DNA from 4 places in the Paenibacillus sp. FSL L8-0644 genome. Region 1 is predicted to be linked to each of the others. Evidence: riboswitches for the same ligand, from Rfam matches in the RefSeq annotation. Region 1 holds a riboswitch; each other region holds the start of a gene.
The links. Region 1 has a riboswitch for cyclic di-AMP ahead of NSS94_RS07070 (hypothetical protein). Riboswitches for the same ligand answer to the same signal wherever they lie in the genome.

Region 1 (4,660 bases):
GGAATAATTGGTGTGTTATAATAATCATCAGTAAACATGTTAGAATTAACCATCTAAAACTATGATACACTTTTATACGTGTTTTTACAATCGTAAATACGTTATTTCGTCAAATTAATTACTTAGTTAAGTGCTAGGTGGTTCTGATAATCCGTAAGGGGGCAACATTAATGCATAGTTCAGCAAGCGGTTATCTTTATGCAGGACGGTATTATTATCGCTCATATATGTATGTTAAAATAATTATAATATTTTTGTTTACAAATAGTTGATGAGAGAGTATAATAAATCTGTTGCCTCAATACATTATGATTTGCGGTCGTGGTGGAATGGCAGACACGCTATCTTGAGGGGGTAGTGGGCGTACGCCCGTGGAGGTTCGAGTCCTCTCGACCGCATTATATGCAAGACCTAGTTAAAAAAGCATCCTGACACGTTTTACGTGAAGGGATGCTTTTTTTTGTTAAGTATTTTTCGTTATATCCTTTAGCCACAGAAGCAACGGTAGACAACAGGTCGTTTATTAACTGTGATAAAGAATAATGTCAGTTTTGCTACAAAAGCTTCTCTATATCTCCCGCCAGTTTATCTGGAGTGGTTTGCGGTGCATAGCGCTTAAATACGTTACCTTCTCGTGTAATTAAGAATTTAGTAAAATTCCATTTGATCGCTTTGGACCCTAATACTCCCGGAGCTGTTTGGGTCAGGTAGCGAAATAAGGGGTGAGCTTGATCGCCATTGACATCTGTCTTGGCGAACATCGGAAAGGTAACACCATAATTGATCTGGCAAAACTCGGAAATCTCCTCGCTGGAACCAGGCTCTTGTTTGGCGAATTGGTTGCTGGGAAATCCCAAAATTTCGAGCCCTTGTTCATGGTACTGGTTATATAGCTCTTGTAGCGCTTTGTATTGGGGGGTTAACCCACATTTGCTGGCAGTGTTCACGATAAGCAGAACGTTCCCTTCATATATGGATAACGGAATTTGTTTCCCTTGCAGGGTTTGCGCATCATATTCATAAACGGTCATAGTATCTCTCCTTATTCAATATTCAACAATTAAATTGTAAGCAATTTAAAGAAGGGTTGCAAGTTTGGAAAAGTTGTATTAAGCCTTAGTCGCTGTAAAATCGTATTTTGCTCAAAACAGTAAATCGCACCGCAAATGGAGCGAATTAAGGTGTTTCTTCTTATAAAAGCGGGTTCAATCGGTGTTTAGCTGGTACATATAGCGTATTTTCTTCTCTTATACAAAAAAAAGGCCAATAACGCCTTACCCTACGCCAATATTGACATGCTTGTCATTTTCAAAAAGGGATGAAAAACAGAGATTGAGTGAGCTGTGAGAAGAATGGTTGTATTGTAAGCGTTATTATTAATCTTCTATGCTCTAAAGGCCGATTTATAACCCCGTAGTTGAGCTTTACAGTCTTCCTTGCGCGGGTGTATGATTCAAGACGTAATTTCAAATTAACTTGAATGAAGCAACAACGAAATGTCTATAGCGCTGAATTTTGCAGTTGCAAAAGCGGGGGAACCAATCGAGACTGTACGGCTTCGGAAGCCGTGTGTCTCATGGGGTGAATTTTCCGGTCAAGTACCAGAAATAGGGCGACTCTCACGTCCGAATCCGACAGCTAACCTCGTAAGCGTACAGGGAGAGGCAACAAACCGCCGTGTGCAGCCATGGTTTATTTTATCATGGATATGTAGAAGCCGGAGGAAAGCCTTTTTCCTTCGGCTTCTTTTTGTTGTCTTTTTATACCGGGAGAGGAGCTACTGATGGAAGGTCGGTTAATTATTGTCACTGCACCGAATGAAGCGGGCAGAAGTTTTGTGAAATTGCTTATGTTCAAAAAATTGGCGTTTGCAGTTCTCACGAATAGCGCCCAGGAGGAACGACAGCTCAAAAAAATGGGTGTGGAGCACATTGTCCGCATCAATACCATGCAAGCGGGAAAATGGAAATTTCCAAAAAAAGAAATTGGTAGTGTGTATTTGTTCGAGAACAGCTTGAATCTGACTTGCCGTTTCCTGCAAATATGTCGGCCACTAACATCGGAATCGATCTATGTTATTACGCACGGCTGTAATCCACAAGGAATTTATCGGGGATTGGGAGCGGACCATGTGATCTACACATTGAACGGAGAGGTGGGTTTTCTGCTGAACGGATAAGCACTTATAACATAGTTGTTTTATGATTTTATGATGAAATAAGAATGGCGATCTGAGGACCGATACGGAGGTTATGAACATGATGGATATATACATGCTGCTCGTCATGGCTGTGAGTTATGGAGTGATATTGCTGTTTGTACGCTGGTGTGATGCGCAGACCTCTAAAGGAGGACGAAGAGGATGATTGTTATACTTGGGCTTACGGCTATTGTGTTTATGTATTTAATCTACGCACTCCTGAACCCTGAAAAGTTCTAGTCAGCTATAGGGGTAGAGCGGGCGGGAACAACAGATCTGAATATTAAGCATCATAGGTAGCAGGTTTTCGCAAACGTGTGCACTCCATAGATGGTCTGAATCGGGTCTGTTGTTCCAAACGCAGGAGCATTTTGAAGGAGGAATAGAGGATGGAGCTGCTTCAAATTGGAATTGTGATCCTTATATTGCTGCTCTTGGTAAAGCCAATGGGTACATATATGTATCATGTATTCTCGAATGAACCGAATCGGACGGATCGGATTTTTGGCAGAACAGAAAAGCTGATTTATAAGGTAGTAGGTTTGAAGAAAGTGGAGAGCATGCGATGGACCACGTATGTTATGAGTTTCATTGCTACGAACGTCGTGCTTGTGGCGATCAGCTACTTGCTGTTGCGTTTACAGGGAATGCTTCCCGGTAATCCGGCGGGAAACAGTAATATGGAAGCATCACTAGCTTTTAATACGGTAATCAGCTTTATGACGAATACAAATCTCCAACATTATAGCGGAGAAAGCGGGCTTACGTATCTGACACAGATGGCGTTCGTCACGATGATGATGTTCACTTCGGCTGCTTCCGGTTTTGCGGTTGCTGCGGCTTTTATGAGGGGATTGACGCGGCGCGGTGAAGGGATGGGCAATTTTTTTCAAGATTTTATTAAAGCCATTATAAGGATTTTCCTGCCGCTGGCCTTTGTGCTAACGCTGGTGCTGGTTGGATTGAAGGTACCGCAGACGCTACAGCCTACGGCGGATCTTACGACGCTGAGCGGAACACAGCAGCAGATTTCTATGGGACCTATTGCTTCTCTGGAGTCCATCAAGCATTTGGGGACGAACGGGGGCGGTTATGCGGGAGCTAACTCTGCGCATCCTTTTGAAAATCCAAGTCCTTGGACGAACGTGCTGGAAATTTTGGCAATGTGGGTAATGCCGGCTTCGTTGCCGTATACCTTTGGATTGTTTGCCCGTAATCGTAAGCAGGGCTGGATTATTTTTAGCTCCATGATGGTATTGTTTCTTATTTTTCTATCCATTACGTACGTGTCTGAAAAGACAGGTAATCCGTTAATCCAGACACTGGGTGTGGATGCTTCTCAGGGAAGCATGGAAGGGAAAGAGGTTCGTTTCGGCATTGGACAATCGGCTTTATTCACTGCGGTCACGACAGCGGCAACGACAGGTTCGGTCAATAATATGCATGATACACTAACCCCACTGGGTGGTATGGCTGCTTTGGGAGAAATGATGCTAAACGTCATTTTTGGCGGCAAGGGTGTCGGGCTGATGAATATGCTGATGTATGCGATTCTGGGTGTGTTTATATGCGGACTGATGGTCGGGAGAACTCCAGAATTTATGGGAAGGAAAATTGAAGGCAAGGAAATGAAGCTGATCGCGATTGCCATTTTGGTACATCCGTTTCTCATTCTCGCCCCAACTGCACTTGCATTTATGAGTCATTGGGGATACGATGCGGTCACTAACCCTGGCTATCACGGGTTGACTCAGGTGCTCTATGAATATGCGTCATCTGCCGCAAATAATGGTTCGGGGTTTGAAGGTCTTTCGGATAACAACGTATTCTGGAACATGACAACGGGGATGGTTATGTTCTTCGGACGATATGTATCTATGATTGCATTGTTGGCTGTGGCGGCTTCGTTGAATGCCAAAGCACCGACTCCGGTGACGACGGGGACACTGCGCACGGACAACAAGTTATTTGGAGCCATTCTGATCGGGGTCGTGCTGCTGATTGGTGCGTTGACCTTTTTACCCGTCATCGTATTGGGACCTGTTGCTGAATTTTTGACCATGTGAAGAAGAAAATGAGAATGGATGAACGGGGTGTTTGATCATGAAGGAACAACGCAAACACATGCTGGACAGAAGCATCTTGAAGCATGCGATCAAGGATAGCTTTATAAAATTAAATCCGATGATCATGATGAAAAATCCTGTCATGTTCGTCGTGGAGATCGGTACATTGGTCGTGCTGCTAATGCTACTGTTTCCCGGTTATTTTGGAACTGGAAAGGAAATGGGCTTTAACCTGGCCGTGTTTGTTATTCTGTTGTTTACGTTGCTTTTTGCCAACTTTGCCGAAGCGCTCGCGGAGGGGCGGGGTAAGGCACAAGCTGCCTCTTTAAAAAAATCCAAGCAGGATACACAAGCTAACAAGCTCATCGGAAATGACATTCAGGTGGTTAGCTCA
Region 2 (4,660 bases), 2.8 Mb from region 1:
GACATGAATTAACCGTCAAGACAGGAACGGCCTCGATGAAAGATCTGCAAGGACTGCCGATGATTATTTTCTCCAAAGGAACCTGGTATCGCAGTCTGACGGATGACTTGTTCCAGCGCAGCGGCATCATGCCGGATATCCGCATGGAAATCGACTCCTTCGAGGCAATTGTACGCCTGCTTCCAACCTGTAAGGCTTCTGCCTTGCTACCCAAATCCTATTTGCGCAGCGAACTATTACGGGATAATGGACTCACTGCACTGTACTTGCCCGATTTGAAGGAGACACGCCGAACGACCTCCCTCATTTACTCGGAGACGACCGATCTCGGTCCGACAGCACGACGCTGGATTAGCGAGACACGTGCGTCGTTTGCAGGCTACCGTATGGTGTAAAGGGTTTAGCCCTCTTCATTAACATTAACAACCTCATCCTCAAAGCGGCCGATATTATCATTCGAGCCGATGATGACCATAATATCGTCGGCTTTTAATCGATCCATAGCCGTCGGTGCGATCAGGATACCATTCGCCGTATGAAGCGCCACGACGCTACAACCAAAGCGGGTACGGGCATTTAGCTCTGCTAGCGTTTTGCCATTCAGACATGCAGGTACATTGAGTTCCACAATACTATATTCCTTAGACAACTCCAAATAATCGAGCAAATTAGGCGTGACTAGCTGGTGAGCCACCCGGATACCCATATCCCGTTCTGGATAAATAATCCGGTCCACACCGAGCTTTTCTAACGCACGCCCGTGCAGCACAGATATGGCTTTGGCTACGACTTTTTTCACACCCAGCTCCTTCAGCAAAATGGCGGTGAGGATGCTTACCTGAATGTCATCACCAATAGCAACAATGCCACAATCGAAATTACGGATGCCCAGTGATCGCAACGAGTCTTCATCGGTAGCGTCCGCCACGACAGTATGTGTCAACATCTCACTCATACTGTCCACAACATCCTCATTCCGGTCAATGCCTAGCACCTCGCACCCCATATCCACCAATTGCAAAGCCAGGCTTGAGCCAAACCGCCCCAAGCCAATAACTACAAACTGCTGCGTCTTCATATCTACTCGAAAACTCCCTTATCCTATAATCATTTTACCTTCCGGATGACGATATAATTCTTTACCCTTTTTCGGCCCCAGTGCATAAGCTAGCGTGAGTGGCCCCAGTCTACCTGCAAACATCGTCAGGGTAATCACCAGCTTGCCTATGACTGTCAAATCAGGTGTAAGCCCCATCGACAGCCCCACCGTACCAAACGCAGATACCGTCTCGAACAAGATCATCAGAAAATGATGATCTTCGGTTGCCGACAAAATCATCGTCACCCCGATCACGAACAGCAACCCCAGCAGTGTAATGGTCAAAGCCTTGTAAATTCGTCCCTGCGCAAGTCGGTACTTGAACAGTACAATATCTTCCCGCCCCCGCAGCATCGAAATCACCGCTCCAATGAGCAGGGCGAATGTTGTGGTCTTAATCCCGCCTCCAGTAGAGCCAGGAGAAGCCCCGATAAACATGAGTATGATGATAAAAAACTGCGTAGCCTGCCGCAAGCCTGCAATGTCCAAGGTATTGGCACCTGCGGTACGGGGAGTAACGGACTGGAATAAAGATCCCAATAGCTTACCACCCCAATCAAGCGAGCCGAGAGTCTTCGGATTCGTAAACTCAAATACAAAAATCACGAGCGTGCCGACTACAATCATAGCGCCCGTCATGCTGAGTACCACCTTGGTATGCAAGGACAGTCTCTTGCGCTTGCGATATTCTGCCAGGTCTGACATCACTACAAAACCAATGCCGCCTGAAATAATCAAAAACATGGCTGTAAAATTAACAATCGGATCATATACATAACCTGTCAAGCTGCGAAATTCACCGAATAAATCAAAACCAGCATTGTTAAACATGGAGATGGCATGCCAGATTCCAAAATAAATCGCCCTGCCTACGGGCATATCAAAGGACCAGCGAACCGAGAATATCGTAGCGCATACGCCTTCAATAACCAGTGAGTACAGTAATACCTTACGGATTAACCCGACAATTCCCTCTACAGAAGTCTGATTCATCGCTTCCTGCAAAATGAGACGCTCCCGCAGGGAAATCCGACGCTTGAACACCAGTGCAATCAAGGTAGCCATGGTCATAAAGCCTAGGCCGCCGATCTGAATGAGCGCCACGATAACAACTTGACCAAAGGTTGTAAAAAAGGTCCCCGTATCCTTTACGACAAGCCCTGTAACACAGGTCGCGGAAGCGGCAGTAAACAAAGCGTCTATAAACGCAAGTGGCTTTCCTGTTGTATTGGAGATCGGCAGCATTAACAATAAACTACCTATTAGAATGATAATGGCAAAGCCCGCAACGAATATCTGCGGTGGAGAAAGCCGGAGCCAGCTTGCATTGGGATTCATCTATTCATCACTTCTCTCCTAATCCTTAAAACTATAAAAACAGTGATTTAATACGGTGTAAGCTCGCTACGCGTTCCATTTGATCTTCCGATCGTCGTTGCCCCTGAATTTTTTGATTTTTCCAAACCTTAGTTAACTATAATTAGCATTCCCTGAATACAGGAAGAATGCATGTCAAGCACTACTCGGCCCCCTGTGCTATTGGCGGGCAGTAGCGAAGGGGGCAGAATTGTTCTGAAGAAGCGAAGCGTTTGCCTTTATCTCCGGATTTTAACCATTAAAGGGGGTATACAATCAAAAAATCCGGGGATAACAGCAATCGGAAGAATAATCTGCACCCGCAGCGGTCTATCTAACCAATCCAAACACTTTTATACGCACAAAAAAAGACACCGGAAAACCGAGTGCCTGACTTGGTTCCTGCTCATAGCCTACGAGGTTAGCTGACGGATTCGGGCAGCACAGTATGCCCTATTTACACTTTCGATCCACCAGTGATCGGCTGTAAAATTCACCCCAGTAACATGGTTCCCCCGTTTTCCCATAGAAATTCGGCTCAACTGTATATCATTACCTATGTATTTTATAGGCATTGCCTCAAGATTATAATCCTTCTATATCCAGATCACAAAACCGATTTCGTCGAAAAAACGTGAAATTGGCTTTATTTTGCGAATGGGCATCGTTTAATCGCAGCTTATCTTATTTTATTGGAACTTTAAAGTGCTTTCACTCTATTTTCATGAATATCGCTGGTCTGTTGGCGGGAACCTGTGCAGTATGATATCTTTAATGGATGTTCTTATTTACAGATTAAGGAGGAAACTCATGAATCCTATCGGGAAACCGGTCGTGCTCACGGCCAACTTCAAAAAATTAGGCTTGCTGGGCGGGATTGGCCTGATTTGCTTTTTTATCTTTCAATTGCTTATTCCCTCGCTTAGCAATCCAAGTCCAGAATCAGTAATGAATGCAAAGGTCATCAGCAAACAAGAAGCGGTTATACACGCATTGGACTTCGCCCGCTCCGAGCTGGGATATACTGAATCACAGCCAGAGAAGCCTCTGGTGACCTATCAGGCCGAAACAGATTTGTACGGTTATTTATCTAGAGAAAAACTGCTTCAACAGTACGACCGTACATGGAAGAAAAATTACCCTTACGAAACCTTTCGGGTCGATCTGCCTGAATCCTCAGCGAAGAGCAAGCTGCAAATTCATGTAGATTTATCCACTGGGAAGGTCGTTAGTTTTAAACGGATCACCTCCAGCACCAATTACACGCAGGCTGATATTTCTACGGATGAACAAGCACGTAACAGGCTTGTACGTGTGGCTGAGGACGGCATGACGCTTGAAGCCAAGGAGCAGGCGGCCGCTGTATGGGTGAAGCGCTTTGGCTTTAAGCCGGCGGATTTAAAGCTCGCGACCACTGAACAAGAAGGCGGATTAAAGTATACCGTAGACGATAAAAAAATTGGCGCCTCGGTACTTACACTGGCTTTTACTTTTGAAGACGGTGATGTTCGCTCCTTCACTCAAAGCTTTTCGGCCCCGTCATCCTATACCGATTATATCGAAAAGCAAACATTTTGGGCGAATTGGATGACCTATGCGGGTTATGCCCTATTTAGCTTTGTGCTCGGTGTACTTGCCATTGTGTATGCCTCACTCACCCGACGACATACTTCATTTGTACGCGGCATTGTACTGTCCGTCATATACTTTATTGCTAGTATAGCCGGGACAATGAACATGCTGCCTTTATTGCAAGCAGAAGCAGGCGGTAAGGGCATGCTTATATTTCTTATGGTGTTCCAGATTGGTGTTACCTTCTTCATGGCTGTAGCGCTCTACTTCTCCTTGGTCGGCGGTGACGGGCTTATGCGTCAGGTTGGACTGAATGCATGGCCACGTGCGAAAGAGCCGGGCTACGGGCTGTATGTGCTTCGCAGTATGTATGTCGGCTACTTGTGGGCCTTTATTTTACTCGGGGTACAATCCATTTTATTCTTTATACTGGAGCGCACATTTAATACATTCTCCACAACAGATGCCACGCAATCCCCTTACAATATGGCTTATCCATGGCTGCTGCCAATTATGGCCTGGATGGCAGGTATTGGAGAAGAGACTGTCTACCGTCTGTTTGGTATTCCGATGGTCAAAAAAATAGTGAAAAATACTTTTGTTGCTTGTCTGATCACCACGCTGATTTGGGCA
Region 3 (4,660 bases), 1.3 Mb from region 1:
GGCACACCTATGCTGGTGCAGCTCATGATCATTCACTACGGGATTGCTTTGACGCTGGGTGTCAATTTTACTCCACTCCAGTCCGGTATAATCACATTGTCTCTGAATAGCTCGGCATATCTGGCTGAAATTTTCCGTGCAGGTATCCAGGCAGTAGACCGTGGACAGATGGAGGCTGCACGCTCATTGGGTATGGGACGAGGCAAAGCTATGCGTCACGTCATTTTGCCGCAAGCGTTTAAATCTATTTTGCCTGCTATCGGTAATGAGTTTATTACAATTATTAAAGAATCCTCCATTATTTCGACTATTGGTATGGTGGATATTATGTATCAAGCCCAGGTCATTAAGAATATTACCTATGAAGGATTAAGTCCGTTCATAATCACAGCCGCTATTTATTTTGTAATGACATTCAGCTTGTCTAAGCTGCTTGGTTTATGGGAAAGGAAGTTGAGAGCCAGTGATCACCGTTAAACAATTGCGTAAATCGTTCGGCAAGAATGAGATTTTAAAAGGCATTGATATAGATATCGCCAAAGGAGAAGTTGTCGTTATCATCGGTCCCAGCGGTTCGGGGAAGAGTACGTTTTTGCGTTGTATGAATCTGTTAGAACAGCCGACGGATGGGGAGATTTTATTTGAGGGCGAGCCGATTACAGCTCGTGGTCATAATATTAATGTAACCCGGGAAAAAATGGGGATGGTGTTCCAGCATTTTAATCTGTTCCCACACAAAACAGTGTTGCAGAACCTGACGCTTGCACCGACGCAGGTTAGAAAACAGTCAGGTAAGGAAGCGGAAAAAATTGCATTAGAACTCCTGCGTACCGTGGGGCTCGAGGATAAGAAGAATACCTATCCGAACCAGCTATCCGGTGGTCAGAAGCAACGTATTGCGATTGCGCGTGCTTTGGCCATGCAGCCGCACGTAATGCTGTTCGATGAGCCGACTTCTGCATTGGACCCTGAAATGGTTGGAGAGGTTCTGGATGTAATGAAGAAGCTCGCCGAAGGCGGTATGACAATGGTAATTGTAACGCATGAAATGGGCTTTGCCCGCGAGGTAGGCGATCGAATTATCTTTATGGATAACGGTCAAATTGTGGAGCAGGGTGCACCAGACCAGGTATTTGGCACTCCAAGCCATGATCGCACTCGTGATTTTCTTGCCAAAGTATTGTAAGAAAGTGCTGGTCTAATCATAAAAAAGCTCTCCGTTGACGGAGGGCTTTTCTTATTTTGTCACCATTTCCCCATACTTTCGTAACAAATATCGATTTCTTAATGACAAAATTGTAACGAGTGTAGTATGATGTTCAGGGTTCCCAACATTTTCATGCGGATAAGGTTACAAAATTGTGATATTATGCAGTAAGCCAAAACTTACCGGGACAGCATGCGGTTAGACAAGCGCTGAAATGCTGGCCCAAACTATGGGAAGTGCGGGGGACGTAACAACGGCAGCCATTCCGATACGTCATAAGACGATGAGGAATATGCCTAGGGGTGAATTGCACAAGCATAGGGCTTCTCCTGAGTCCGAATCCGACAGCTAACTTCGCAGGCATAAAAGAGGAGGTACATATCTTTGAAACATTTAAAACATATTGGTAAAACGATGAAAATTGCGGTGCTTGCCGCAGCTATTGCAGGGTTGGCACAGACAGCTGGAATAGCGGATGCTGCCTCGCTTCACACTGCCAAAGAGGGCGATACCTTCTTTTTGCTTGCTCAACGTTATGGAGTATCGGTAGACGAGCTAACAAAGGCTAACCCAAACATTGCCTCCACCAATATATATGCAGGTCTGCAAATTAAGGTGCCTGACGAAAAAAGTGTAAAGGCAGCTTCGGAATCGAAGCCGCAGCTTCTTACGGAGAAAGCAGCAGCGAATGAGGCGCCAACGATTGAAGCTTGGGGTAAAACATTCAACTATAGCAAAATAGTTGACGTTAAGGCTTCAGCGTATTCTGCCGCAGCCGATGAGAATGGTAAATGGGGCGCAGTGGACTACTACGGCAATCCGCTTAAACTAGGTACAATTGCGGTAGATCCTAACGTCATTCCGATGGGCACGAAAGTACTGGTTACAGGCTACTCCCATCCAGGTTTGCCGGATCATTCTTTTGTAGCTGTCGCTCGCGATCAGGGCAGCGCCATTACAGGAAAGCGGATTGATATCTTTATTCCAGGCAACAAATCATTTGTGAACGACTTTGGATTTCAAAATGTGAAACTGTACGTTATTGATAAATAGCATTGTACGTATATACAGTTTAATTAAACATAATATATATTATGTAAACCTAACGCCTATATCCGTATATATCTAGCTCGGACTCTTATCAGGTCCTATCCGTAAAAAGGCTGTCTTGACGAGCAGAATACTTCTGCTGGTAAGACAGCCTTTTTACGTTGCTTTAGCTTGTACCTCAATCATAAACATACTGTTATTTTCGTTCCGATGTGTGGAGTAGCCGGGGGACTGTCACAAATTTGTAGCCCTTAGCTTTTAGAGAGTGAATTAGACCCGGCAAAGCTTGGACAGTGCCTTGCAAGTTGGAACTTTGACCTCCACCAGCGTGCATTAAAATAATAGAGCCAGGCCCTGTAGCTGGAATCACATTTCGCTGAATTTGTGTTTTACTTAGTCCCTTCCAGTCGAGAGAGTCTACATTCCAGTTGACAATCATGTAGCCATGACGACGTGCCCACTTTATTTGAGGCTCTGTAATTTCACCGTAGGGTGGACGAATCAACTTGGGGCGAAAACCTGCGCTGGCTTGTAAAATACGTTCTGTTTTTGTAATCTGGTTGCGAAAGCGTTCTGGTGTAGCCTTCCTAAAATCCGGATGAGTATAGGAATGATTTCCTATAGCATGGCCTTCACGGATAATACGACGTATAATCCCCGGATGCTTTTCCGCACGGTGACCGACGATGAAAAAGGTGGCTTTGATGCCGTTGGCGTGTAATACGTCCAAAACCTGCGGCGTATACCTAGAATCGGGCACATCATCAAAGGTTAAGGCAATTTGGCGGGTGTGTGGGCCGCACATTTTAAAAATGTCCGCATGTTTTTTACGCAACATTGCTAATGTAGGAGTAGCTCGATCTGTACTCAGATGTACAGAAGAAGCAACAGCTGCTTCCTTGGGATGGGGCGTTCCGATCTTGGGAGGCGCATCCGCGTGAACGGGTAAACTTGAAAATGCTAGTAACAGTGCCAAGCATGGCAACACTCCCCTGTACGGCATATGTATCCCCCCTTTTCGTGCAGTGGTACCTAGTGGTGCTCTCGACTATTATGTACCTGTCCTATTAAAAATATGCTGGTTACCAAGTTAGGCTCATAAACGTCTGGAAAGAAGTTCGCGATGAAATGATTATCAATGAAGATGATGGAGCTAAACGTACATATTCTCTTAAACATGACCGAAAACAAGAGCATTTTCGCAAGTTTTAGCCTTACAACGGATTCGGTATCCCGTGACAGCTGGTGTATAATGGGGTTGCAATTCATAATTATACAGACATGGAATTGAAGGAAGGAAGGATAAAAGTGACCGACTTGTTTACTCCTTATCAATTAAAGGGGCTTTCTTTAAAAAATCGGATTGTTATGCCCCCGATGTGCCAATTCAGTGTGGAGGCCGAGGATGGAAATCCGACGGATTGGCATCATGTCCATTATGTGAGCCGAGCAGTAGGAGGTGCTGGTCTTATTATTGTGGAAATGACAGCGGTTCATCCTGATGGACGTATTACGGATCGTGATTTAGGTATTTGGAGTGACGAACATATTCCTGCATATCGTAAGATTGTAGAGGAAGTTCACAAGTATGGTGCCAAAATTGGCATTCAACTAGGCCACGCTGGACGCAAGGCCGAAGATGCTGAGCAACCTGTGGGTCCTTCTTCGATTCCTTTTAGCGAACGCCTTAAAAAGCCGCATGCCTTAAAGACAGCAGAAGTCAGGGAACTGGTTCAGGCATACAAAGAAGGCGCGCGCCGCGCGGTGGAAGCCGGTTTTGATACGGTTGAGATACATGGCGCTCACGGCTATCTGATCCATCAATTTCATTCGCCTTTAACAAATACGAGAGAAGATGAATATGGCCAGGATCTGTCACTGTTCGGTGTTGAGGTCATACATGCTGTTAAAGAGGTTCTTCCTGCTGATATGCCTGTGCTTATGCGGATATCTGCCAAAGAATACGTCGAGGATGGATATAATGTGGAATACATAACAGGTGTAGGGGAACGATATCGTGATGCAGGTGTGGACATTTTCCATATCTCTTCTGGTGGCGAGGGTCCAATTGGTTCTGGCGGAGGGCCGTCTGCGCGTGCTGGCTATCAGGTGGATTTAGCTCATACCGTCCGTGAAAAGCTGAATGTACCTGTAATTGCTGTTGGATTACTGGATGATTATGAGGACGCCCGTCGGGTTGTTCAGCAAAAAGAAGCTGATCTGGTAGCAATAGGCCGCGCCATGCTGCGTGATCCCTATTGGGCGTTGCATGCATCGCGGGAGCTAAAAGTACAGGCCGACATCCCAGAGCCTTACTTGCGCGGCTTTTAGATAATTTTTGAAACCCTCTTTGCAAAGCTTGCGTAAACATGTGTACAGAGCTTAAAATTTAAGCATTCAACT
Region 4 (4,660 bases), 1.4 Mb from region 1:
GCGCCTTCGCTATACAACATCGTGGTTGTATGCCGAAGGCGCTTTTATCATAGAATCTGGGTTGGGTGCTCGGGACGATATACCATACAATAAAATGGTTTCTTGCCGTCGGGGGTCTGGCGTTCATAGGTATCTGTAAGCTCAAATCCAGCCGCCTTGTAGGCCCGGATAGCGCGCCCATTCCAAGTAAGCACCTCTAGATCAATTTCATTCTTCGGGTTGCGTCGTTGGGCTTCCTCTGCAATGGCACGGACAAAATCAGAGCCTTTGCCATGTCCGCATCTTTCAGGATGCATGCCAAGACCTAGCCGGGTCACACCGATCATAGGAAAATATTGAGCAAATCCCATCAGCTTGTTCTCTTCATCCAGTACGGCAACATATTGCTCTTGGCGAAGCGTGGGACTTCCAAATTCGACCTCAAGCGCCTTCATTTGTTCCCAGGGGAGCCAACCGTATATGTTATAAGGTGGATCATAGCGCCACTCACAGATTGCAGCCGCTTGATGCTCGTCCATGGGTACGATCCGATAGTTGGATATTGAGGCCGGCATGTGTTCCATCCTCCTTTTACAGGTGCTTCAATCATTAACAACAGATTGTAGACAAGTTGCAGGGGAATAGCAAGCGTGTTTATTTTATACCCAAGACGGGTATACATTCAATAAGAAGGAATTACTGCTCATATGCTCCCCCAGCGGTGACGGTAAAACCGACGATGTTCGCTAAAATTGAAACCTTTTGAGGTGTCAGTTCGTCAGTAAAGATAATCATTGCTGATGTTGTGGACATAAAAAGCCGCAATTCGATTCCGGCAGAATCAAATTGCGGCTAGAGTTAGCTTGCTGTGCGTTAGTTATTCTACGTTGTCGTCATCAGGAATATCTGAAGCTACAGAATGGTAAGCGTCTGTGCTCATAATTCTTTTTGCACCGACATAGCGGTTAGCGTAATAATTTTCGTTCAGTGAGCTAACTACTACACCACGTGAAGTCGAGGAGTGGGCAAATTTCCCTTCACCTACGAAGATACCTACATGGGAAATGCCTCTTCCTGTGGTGTTGAAGAACACCAGGTCCCCAGGCCTCATTTCATCGCGGGATACAGAAGATCCCATTTTGAATTGTGATCCAGATTGATGCGGAAGTTTAATTCCCAGTTTGTTGAATACATACATTGTGAAGCCGGAGCAATCGAATCCCTCGAGTGTAGTGCCTCCGCTTCTGTAGTTCGTTCCTTTGGCATCTTGGATGACCTGGTCCATCTTGGAGTCTGCAAATGCACTGCCGCCACCGAATGTAAAAGATGTAAAGGCAATGGCAAGACTCATAGCTGCGATCGTTAGCTTCTTCTTCAAAAAAAATATACCCCTTCCAATGCCTGCGAGGTTAGCTTAAGGATTCGGTAGAAGGTCCCCTATGACCACTCTGTTGCGAGATCAATTCACCCAAACTGGTTCCCCCGCTTCCTAGGTGCCAGGAATTAGGCTTTACTTAAGATGTGCACCTTGGAGAGCAGTATTCACAATAACGATATTTTTGAGATAAAGGTTACAATAAAGATTACAAAGTTGTTACTATCAGTTCACTGCGATTATTGTAACAAAGTCGGCTGGCTTTGGCAAATGTTTCATTGCAAAAAGTTACAAAAAAAATCTGCTCCTAATGTCCCAGGAACAGATCTTGTTAACAGTATTCAGTTATGTGCCGTTTGCGCGGTTATGCATAAAGTTTTTTCGACAGACGGAAATGAAGTGATTAACATAAAGGAAGGGCTTAGCTTCTACTGGAGATATCGGTATGCCATAGTCTGTACTGCGAACTGATATGCCATAGCCTGACCAGACTAGTAACAAAATGATACGATTGTTGGAGAATGAGCGCGAGCATGCCAGTCCAAATCATCGCCACGGTGCCAAATAGACCGAAGACCAGCAGCACACAAGCACCGAGCAAAAGGGATATACCGACAGCTGGGAGAAGCTGGCGAAAGAAGGCGAGCAGGGACGATAGTATGGCGTGACCACCGACAGTGCCTAGTTGCATATACAGGATGCACTGCCGAATGAACCATCCGTATGCCATCCATCCCATGGCATAGGGCAACAAGTGCAGCAGGTAAGAGGGAGATTGAAGCGTACCTGCTACAATAGGGTAGAGTCTCGGTACTACCCAAAAGGCGGGAATCAGCAGCAGTCCCAACTCGATGATGTAATACAACAGCGACGACATGCCATGGCGTTTCATACCTTTGAAAAAGGACAGGCTTTGCGGCTCAGTCGCATCGGTATGCAGGCTTTGATATATTCCGGCTCTAATGAAGGGAGTGATCAGTATGCGTAGTACAGTCGCCCCTAGTAGTATCCACAAATACACATGTACTTCCCGGCTGTCCATCAGAGCAATCTGGCTCTCCATCCAAAACAAGGTCTGTCCCAGCTCGTTTTGACCCTGATCAGGATAACGGAGCAGTAGCGGGATAACGGCAGATTGTACCAGCCGATAGAGAAACACCCCCCACAGTAATCGATACAGAAACAAAATGATAACGATATAAAATCGTATGCGCACCAGCGCCCAGCCCTCTTTTATAACAGTCCGCATCTATAGACACCTCACCATGACAGACTTCCAAGCAGTGTCTCCAACAGCTTGGTTACACTTATACTCCAACGGGTTTGTTGCTTTTCGTCCAATTCGGCTTTTAGGGTATTGTTAATATGCTTGTTCTCCAGTGCAATGGTATATAGGGGATCAAGGGTTACATAGGAAACGGGAGAAGTACTTTTGATCCGAAAAGTTGTGCTTTTGCCCGCACCGTCCCAAGCCTTGAATTTCGTGGTTCCATCCTTGAAGGTAAATTGGACAGGGATCTTGGGATAATCCGCCCCTTTTTTGCTGACCGTCACGACTGCTTCATATCCATTCTCCTGCTTGTGGTTTGTGATGTGATCCACTGAAAAGTCCGCCATCTGGCCGTCATATACATACTGTTCAAAATAGTGGCTCCATGAGCGTCCGGTGACTCTCTCCACGATACGTTGAAAATCCTGTGAGGACGGATGCTTAAATCGGTACGTCTGGACGTAGGTCCGCATAATGCGATCCATTTTTTTCATACCCACCTGACGTTCAATGCCCCGTAGTACCAGCTTACCTCGAGAGTAGGCATTTTGCGCGTACTCAGCAGCCGAGCCGTACTTCCATGACTCACGGTTTAGCGGCTGTGGGGAGGATACCTGTCCCGATTGTAATGGCAAGTTGGGGGTAAGCCCATATTCTTGCTCCATAAGTCGCTCCTCTGCATAGGAGGTGAAGCCTTCATCCAGCCACGGCTCCTCAAATTCATTATTGGCTACCATTCCATAGAAATATTGATGTCCAATCTCATGAACTAATGTCCGTTCCAGACTATAGCCAGGATTGAGATTACCCGCAGCAGCGGCCGTGATGAGTGTCGGATACTCCATGCCGCCAGCTCCATTGCCTGATTTAGGTGGAACCACGATGGACAGGGTGGAATATGGATAAGGCCCGTACCATTTGCTGTAGTACAAAAGAGCGGCCTTCGCTGCGCTCATATAGCGTCCTTTGAGCTCCTTGTGCGATGGGTCAAGGTAGAGCTTGATTTTGACACCAGGGACTTCAGCAGAAGAAAAGGGTTCTTCTACGGCTACAAAGTTGGGTGAAGCGGACCAGGCAAAATCGTGTACATCATCGGCATAAAATTGATATATTTTTTGTCCGTTCTGTCGGACGGCACCACGGGTGGGAAATCCGGTCGCTGCTACGATATGAGTTTCAGGCACCCGAATCCGTACGCTGTAAATTCCAAAATCGGCATAAAACTCGGAGTTACCATGATACTGGTGGAGGTTCCAGCCCTCCTCGGCGCGTCCACGCTGCCCTGCAGTCTCGTAGACACTGAGCTTCGGGAACCACTGTCCTGCCATTACAAAATCATCTGTCCCACCCATACGAGCAAAGATGGCAGGCAGTTTTACCTCAAACTTCATATATAATGTGATTTCTTCTCCACCTCGTACTGGCTTGGGTAGACGCACCTTCATGAGCGAACGGTCGCCTGCGTTACCGTCATCTGGCTGCACATATTGGATGCGATGCATGAGGGATAAACCGTCTTCTGTTTTTAGTTCAGTCAGCGTCATAGAGCCAAAGCCGTCTTTGGGCATGGTGTCTCCGCGCAGCTTTCCACCGGATTCCTTCATAAAGGTGGTTTCCATGGAAGAGAAGGCGTTCGGGTATAGATGAAGATACAGATCATTCACGGTTTTCTTGCCCGGATGTTTCCAGGTCAGTGTCTCAGTGCCTCGCAAAACCTGTCCCTTTTCCAGAGATACATCAATGTGGTACTCTACCACCCGTTTGCTGAGGATTTCTGTAGCGGGTTGTGGAGGGTTCTTGGGCAGGTCAGGCAGGATGTTTGCCCCTAGAGGCTTGCCCACATTTGGGGCAAGCGCAGACTCAGACAGGGAGCCGTATAGTGGTTGGCCTATGGACTGCGGGTCGGATTGCGATTGGGGCTGCCAGGCAAACCATAACGTCCCTGCGAGGAGACCGAGGGCTAGTGTAGACAATAAAACGATTTTAGTGCGTGCTGGGGTCATACAATGGATACCTCCCGTTGACAAGCATCTACA

Region 2: another riboswitch for cyclic di-AMP. It lies ahead of NSS94_RS19740 (TrkH family potassium uptake protein); the one in region 1 lies ahead of NSS94_RS07070 (hypothetical protein).
Region 3: another riboswitch for cyclic di-AMP. It lies ahead of NSS94_RS12985 (3D domain-containing protein); the one in region 1 lies ahead of NSS94_RS07070 (hypothetical protein).
Region 4: another riboswitch for cyclic di-AMP. It lies ahead of NSS94_RS00535 (C40 family peptidase); the one in region 1 lies ahead of NSS94_RS07070 (hypothetical protein).

What each region holds. Positions count from the first base shown of each region.
Region 1 covers NZ_JBBOYN010000001.1:1,568,461-1,573,120, forward strand. Annotated here, with positions in the region: tRNA gene NSS94_RS07060 (tRNA-Leu) at 316-398, shown strand; gene NSS94_RS07065 (glutathione peroxidase) at 555-1,031, opposite strand; cyclic di-AMP (ydaO/yuaA leader) riboswitch at 1,497-1,669, shown strand; gene NSS94_RS07070 (hypothetical protein) at 1,784-2,179, shown strand; gene NSS94_RS26205 (potassium-transporting ATPase subunit F) at 2,363-2,440, shown strand; gene kdpA (potassium-transporting ATPase subunit KdpA) at 2,590-4,266, shown strand; gene kdpB (potassium-transporting ATPase subunit KdpB) at 4,304-4,660, shown strand, end outside.
Region 2 covers NZ_JBBOYN010000001.1:4,344,113-4,348,772, forward strand. Annotated here, with positions in the region: gene NSS94_RS19730 (LysR family transcriptional regulator) at 1-395, shown strand, start outside; gene NSS94_RS19735 (potassium channel family protein) at 401-1,078, opposite strand; gene NSS94_RS19740 (TrkH family potassium uptake protein) at 1,097-2,437, opposite strand; cyclic di-AMP (ydaO/yuaA leader) riboswitch at 2,851-3,004, opposite strand; gene NSS94_RS19745 (CPBP family intramembrane glutamic endopeptidase) at 3,266-4,660, shown strand, end outside.
Region 3 covers NZ_JBBOYN010000001.1:2,901,747-2,906,406, reverse strand. Annotated here, with positions in the region: gene NSS94_RS12995 (ABC transporter substrate-binding protein/permease) at 1-477, shown strand, start outside; gene NSS94_RS12990 (amino acid ABC transporter ATP-binding protein) at 464-1,186, shown strand; cyclic di-AMP (ydaO/yuaA leader) riboswitch at 1,417-1,585, shown strand; gene NSS94_RS12985 (3D domain-containing protein) at 1,592-2,260, shown strand; gene NSS94_RS12980 (polysaccharide deacetylase family protein) at 2,454-3,260, opposite strand; gene NSS94_RS12975 (NADH:flavin oxidoreductase/NADH oxidase) at 3,566-4,588, shown strand.
Region 4 covers NZ_JBBOYN010000001.1:134,596-139,255, forward strand. Annotated here, with positions in the region: gene NSS94_RS00530 (GNAT family N-acetyltransferase) at 48-554, opposite strand; gene NSS94_RS00535 (C40 family peptidase) at 857-1,357, opposite strand; cyclic di-AMP (ydaO/yuaA leader) riboswitch at 1,363-1,499, opposite strand; gene NSS94_RS00540 (hypothetical protein) at 1,776-2,603, opposite strand; gene NSS94_RS00545 (M1 family metallopeptidase) at 2,615-4,627, opposite strand.